Collimonas fungivorans Ter331: one gene and its partner. The protein of the gene in region 2 interacts with the protein of the main gene of each other region in a pairwise test. Links are inferred from orthologs where the notes say so. Each region holds a gene or a part of one and is shown on either strand. Other genes may lie near its edges.

Region 1 (3,178 bases), 3.3 Mb from region 2 along the record:
CGTTTCGATTGTTCGGCCGCGGCCTGGCGCTCGACGCTGATGCGCTGGCTGGGCAGGACTTTGCTGCCGAGTTCCGATACGACGACGCCGTCGACCCGGACCCAGCCGCGGGCGATCCACTCATCGGCTTCGCGGCGCGAGCATAGCCCGAGTTCTGACATGCGTTTGGAAAGGCGTAATGGTTCGGTCATGAGGTGCAAAAAATAAGAGGGATAAAAATGGATCAGATATGCAGCGCGTCCAGCAGGTCGGTTTCAAGCTGGATCTGCAGGCGCGCATGGTTGAGCGCATTGCCGTCGACCAGGAACACGTCTTCGACCCGTTCGCCGAGCGTCATGATCTTGGCGGTATGCAGGTTGATCTTGTGCTTGGCCAGCACGCTGGCGACCGAAAACAGCAGCCCGGTGCGATCGTTGGCGGTGATCGACAGCAGGTAGTACTGGCCGCGCTCGTCGGGGCGCAGGTCGACCGTCGGCGTTACCGGGAAGGTGCGCGACAGGCGCGACAAGCGTCCCTTGGATGGCGCCGGCAGCGGGCTGTCGGTTTGCAGCATCAGCGTCAGCTCATGCTCGATCAGGTTGATGATGTCGCGATAGTGCTTGGCGAACAGCGGCGCGCTGATCAGGAAAGAGTCGAGCGCGTAGCCGTGCCGGGTAGTCTGGATCTTGGCGTCCAGGATGCTGAAATTCTTGCTGTCGAAATAGCTGCAGATGCGGATGAACAGGTCGTTCCGGTCCTTGGTGTAGACCGCGACCTGCAAGCCTTCGCCGATCGGCGCCAGGCGGCATTTGACGATCGGGCTGGCGCTGTCGGTCTGGTTGTAGAAGGAGCGGGTTTGCCAGGCGATGTCGGACGCGTCGTGGCGCAGGAAATAGGCGACGTCGAGCTGGCGCCACAGGGTTTCGTGGGCGTCTTCCGGCAAGCCGTACAGGCGCAGGGTTTTCAACGCCTCTTCCTGGCGGTTTTTCAGTTCGCGGTCGGCCGACGGCGTTTCGCCGCCGAGCACGCGCAAGGTCATGCGGTACAAGTCTTCCAGCAACTTGCCTTTCCAGGCATTCCATACCTTGGGACTGGTGCCGCGGATGTCGGCCACGGTCAGCAGGTAGAGCGCGGTCAGGTGCCGTTCGTCCTTGACCGTATTGGCAAAGTTGAGGATCACTTCGGGATCCGACAGGTCCTGTTTTTGCGCCACTTGCGACATGGTCAGGTGATGCTCGACCAGGAACACCACCAGCGCCGTGTCCGCCGGCGGCAAGCCGTGCTGCTGGCAGAAGTGCAGGGCGTCGGTCATGCCCAGCTTGGAATGGTCGCCGCCGCGGCCCTTGGCGATGTCGTGGAACAAGGCGGCGACATACAGCAGCCAGGAGCGCGGGAAATTGGCGATCAGCTGGCTGCAGAACGGATATTCATGCGCATGCTCGCTCATCGTGAAGCGGCGCACATTGCGCACCACCATCAGGATGTGCTGGTCGACGGTGTAGACATGGAACAGGTCGTGCTGCATTTGGCCGACGATGCGCCGGAAGTTCGGCAGGTAGCGGCCCAGGATGCTGGTCTGGTTCATGCCGCGCAGCGCGTGGGTGATGCCTTGCGGCGCCTGGATGATCTGGATGAACAGCGAGCGGTTGTGCGGATCGCGGCGGAAGCTGTTGTCGATCTTGACGCGGGCGTGCCACAAGGCGCGCCGGGTGCGCGCGGTCATGTCCTTCAGTTCGCTGTGCTGGGCCAGCAGCAGGAACAGCTCCAGCATGGCCGACGGCGTGGTCTTGAACAGGTCGTCGTGGGCGATGTCGATCAGGCGGTTCAGATGGTTGAAGCGGTCGTTGATGCGTTGCGGCACCATCGGTTGCGGGAACAGTTGCACTTCGATGTTCTGCAGCAGGATGGTGTTGAGCTGGGTCACCGCCTTGGCTGCCCAGTAATAACGCTGCATCAGGTATTCGCTGGCGCGCCGGGTTTCGGTAGTCTGGAAGCCGAGCGCTTCGGCGATCGGGGTCTGGACGTCGAATACCAGCCGGTCTTCGCGGCGGTTGGTGTAGATGTGCAGGCGGATCCGGATATCCTTGAACGCGCGCTCCTGGCGCGCCAGCTGGCGCGCTTCGGCGGCCGTGATCAGGCCGCGCTGGGCCAGCTTGGGCCAGGATTCGCCGAGGCCGGCGGCCTTCGCCACCCACAGGATCACTTGCAGGTCGCGCAAGCCGCCCGGGCTCTCCTTGCAGTTCGGTTCCAGGCTGTACGGCGTATCTTCGTATTTGACGTGGCGCTGGCGCATTTCCAGGATTTTTCCCTGGAAAAAGGCGCAGGCGTCCATGGCGGCGTTGCAGCGTTCCTGCAGCTGCAAGAACAGCGGGTGGCTGCCGCTCACCAGCCGCGCTTCCAGGAGGCTGGTCTGGACCGTGATGTCGGCCGCTGATTCGCTCAGGCATTCGTCCACGGTGCGGATGCTGTGGCCGATTTCGAGGCCGATATCCCAGAACAGCTGCACCAGCTGTTCCAACCTGCCTTTCAGCGCCGCATCCGGGCTGGCCTCGAGCAGGATCAGGACGTCGACGTCGGAATGCGGGAACAGCTCGCCGCGGCCGTAGCCGCCGACCGCCACCAGCGCTGCGCTGGCCGGCAGTTCCAGCATTTTCCAGGCTTGCGTCAGGGCGATGTCGACGCTGCGCCGCAGCGCCGTCAGTAGTTCGCCGGGTTTGCCGTCCGCCAGGAAGGCTGAGATGATGGTTTGCCGCTCGCTTCTAAGCTGGTTTTTGAGTGTGGCGGCAAGAGTCGTCATGTAGGTGCGGGGCGAATACGGCTCAACTAAGCTGCAGCGGCAGCTTGTTGGATGAATGCCGGCGGCGGCGGCGTACCCTCGGAAACGGTCAGCACTTCGTAGCCGGTTTCAGTCACCAGCACGGTGTGTTCCCATTGTGCCGACAGGCTGCGATCCTTGGTCTTGATGGTCCAGCCGTCGCCCATTTCGCGGATATCGCGGCGGCCGGCGTTGATCATCGGTTCGACCGTGAAGATCATGCCGGCTTCCAGCCGCTCCAGCGTGCCCGGACGGCCGTAGTGCAATACCTGCGGTTCTTCGTGGAATACCTTGCCGATGCCGTGGCCGCAGAATTCGCGGACTACGCTGTAGCCGGCTTTTTCGGCGTGCTGCTGGATCACGTAGCCGATATCGCCCAGGTGC
Region 2 (2,966 bases):
AAAGCGGCATCTATCTTGCGCTACAAGCTGGTGTTACGAAAGGTCCAAGATTGGCTATATTCATAGGTCCACTGCGAAGCGACCAAGCGCTTACCCGGCATGTCCTTGCAACAAGTCTCAACCGGATCTGTAGCTGACTACAGGCTGTCATGTAGTTTCTTATTTGGGTTTTCGCACCAAAACGAGGCTTCCTTAAAGCCAAGTCCCATTGTGGTGCATTTTCTTGCCGATATTTTTGTGCACGTACATCCCTTGATTAACAATCAGCAAAAGCAGTGGGTAAAACGCCCCACAAGGGGCGCCGGCTATCGAAAAAACGGCAATTGGCACAGTTGGCATGGGTTCTGCTATGGAAAGTCCGAGGAGTACTGATTTAGCGGTTTTTCATTCAACATACCAACAGGGACATCCATGAAAAAGCTGATTTTAGCCGCAACAATAGCAGCAAGTTTCTCCGCAGGTCTCGCCCATGCCGAAGACGCCAAGCCGGATAACGAGATCAGCTACAACATAGGCGCGGTCAACGACTACCGCTTCCGCGGCATCTCGCAAACGCGCCTGGACCCGGCGATACAGGGCGGCGCGGACTACACCAATAACCCGACCGGGCTGTATGCGGGGACCTGGCTATCCAACATCAAGTGGATCAAGGATGCGGTCGACACCGCCAACACCGGCACCGGCGGCAAGGGTTCGATTGAATGGGACATCTACGCCGGCAAGCGCGGCGAACTGCCGGGCGGGTTCACGTATGACGTCGGCGGCCTGTATTACTACTACCCGACCAACAACTATAGCCAGATCGGCCGCAACGCCAATACCTTCGAACTGTACGGGCAGCTCGGCTATGGTCCGGCCTATTTCAAGTACTCACATGCACTGACCAACCTGTTCGGCACGGTCGACAGCAAGGGCAGCGCTTACTACGATGCAGGCGCCAATATCGACGTCGGCGCGGGCGTCACGCTGGGACTGCACGTTGGCCACCAGACTGTGGAACACGCCAGCTTTTACAGTTACACCGACTGGAAAATCGGCGCGACCAAGACCTTCGAGCAGTTGGCAGGCGTGACTTTGGGGCTGGCTTATGTCGGCACCAACGCCAAGGACAACGCGTATGTCAGCCCGGGCGGCAAGAACCTGGGCCGCGACGGGGTAGTGTTTTCGGTAGCGAAGACTTTCTGATCAACCCGCAACTGGACAGCAGCAACGCGGCGCCGGGCGCCGCTCCACCAAACAACACGAGGCCGACATGAAACTGATTACAGCAATCATCAAACCATTCAAGCTCGACGAGGTGCGCGAAGCGCTTTCGGCGATTGGCGTACAAGGCATTACCGTGACCGAGGTCAAGGGTTTCGGGCGCCAGAAAGGGCATACTGAGCTGTACCGCGGCGCCGAGTACGTGGTCGACTTCTTGCCAAAGACAAAAATCGAAGCGGCGGTGGACGACAGCATCCTGGAGCAGGCGGTAGAAGCGATTGAAAACGCAGCCCGCACCGGCAAGATCGGCGACGGCAAGATTTTTGTATTTGATCTGCAGGAAGTTATTCGTATTCGTACCGGTGAAACCGGCAAAGATGCAATCTAAGGGGATAAAAAATATGAACATCAAAAGTACGTTTGCTACGATTTTGGCGGCTTGCACGCTGATCGCGGCTACTTCCATGTTGCCGGCGTCAGCCGCCGACGAGCCATCAGCAAGTGCTAGCGCCAGCGTAGCAGCAGCCAGCGCCGACGCCCCAGCTGCTGCGTCTGCAGCAGTTGCCGCGGCGCCAGCCGCTTCAGCGCCGGCCGCAGCCGCACCGGCTGCCAGCGCTCCTGCCGCCGCCGCGCCGGCCGCGCCGGTGCCGAACAAGGGCGATACCGCCTGGTTGCTGGTATGTACCGCGTTCGTGATCCTGATGACATTGCCGGGCCTGGGCCTGTTCTACGGCGGCCTGGTGCGCAGCAAGAACATGCTGTCGGTGCTGATGCAGTGTTTCACCGTGTTCTCGCTGATCATTGTGCTGTGGATACTCTACGGCTACAGCATCGCGTTCACCGAAGGCAATGCGTTCTTCGGGGGTTTCAGCCGCCTGTTCTTGCATGGCATGACGCCGGATTCCGCCGCCGCCACGTTCAGCAAAGGCGTTGTGGTGCCTGAGTTTGCCTATGTGGTGTTCCAGGGCGCGTTTGCCGCAATTACCTGCGCCTTGATCATCGGTGCTTTCGCCGAGCGCGCCAAGTTCTCCGCGATCCTAGTGTTCACCGTCTTGTGGTTCACTTTCGCCTATCTGCCGATGGCGCATATGGTCTGGTTCTGGCCTGGTCCGGATGGCTTCACCGACGCTGCCGCTGCAGAAAAACTGACCGCTACCGGCGGCTGGCTGTTCCAGAAGGGCGCGCTCGATTTCGCCGGCGGCACCGTCGTGCATATCAATGCCGCTATCGCCGGCCTGGTCGGTTCGTACGTGATCGGCAAGCGCGTCGGTTTCGGCAAGGAAGCGTTCAAGCCGCATAGCCTGACCCTGACCATGGTCGGCGCCTCGCTGCTGTGGTTCGGCTGGTTCGGTTTCAACGCCGGCTCCGCACTGGAAGCCAACGGCAGCGCCGCACTGGCTTTCATCAATACCTTGCTGGCGACTGCCGCTGCGGTATTGAGCTGGAGCGCCGGTGAATGGATCGGCAAGGGCAAGCCTTCCATGCTGGGCGGCGCTTCGGGTGCTGTCGCAGGCCTGGTGGCGATTACGCCTGCCGCCGGTTTTGTCGGCCCGATGGGCGCGCTGATCATGGGCTTGCTGGCAGGTTTCGTCTGCCTGTGGGGCGTCACCGGCCTGAAACGCTTGCTGGGTGCGGACGATGCGCTGGACGTGTTTGGCGTGCATGGCGTCGGCGGCATCATGGGTGCGCTGCTCACTGGCGTGTTCGCTGCGCCTAGCCTCGGCGGTACTGGCATTTATGACTACGTCACCAATGCAGTCCTG

What was found.
Region 1: the proteins of CFU_RS21650 (region 2) and CFU_RS06850 interact in binary tests that used the Escherichia coli proteins (3 or more experiments, as listed by UniProt). The link is inferred for Collimonas fungivorans Ter331 from one-to-one orthologs.

What each region holds. Positions count from the first base shown.
Region 1 is NC_015856.1:1,566,362-1,569,539, forward strand. The notes cover bases 1-3,104. They hold CFU_RS06850 ([protein-PII] uridylyltransferase), read right to left. Parts: upstream 2,777-3,104; coding sequence 224-2,776; downstream 1-223. Other genes in these bases: CFU_RS06845 (pseudouridine synthase), read right to left, coding at 1-191; map (type I methionyl aminopeptidase), read right to left, coding at 2,803-3,104. In the rest of the region: more of map, read right to left, coding at 3,105-3,178.
Region 2 is NC_015856.1:4,867,082-4,870,047, reverse strand. Bases 30-2,921 are described here. They hold CFU_RS21650 (P-II family nitrogen regulator), read left to right. Parts: upstream 30-1,252; coding sequence 1,253-1,591; downstream 1,592-2,921. Other genes in these bases: CFU_RS21645 (ammonium transporter), read left to right, coding at 1,605-2,921; CFU_RS21655 (TorF family putative porin), read left to right, coding at 412-1,185. Also shown: CFU_RS21660 (GNAT family N-acetyltransferase), read right to left, coding at 1-10; more of CFU_RS21645, read left to right, coding at 2,922-2,966. UniProt on the Escherichia coli protein: Involved in the regulation of nitrogen metabolism. Regulates the activity of its targets by protein-protein interaction in response to the nitrogen status of the cell.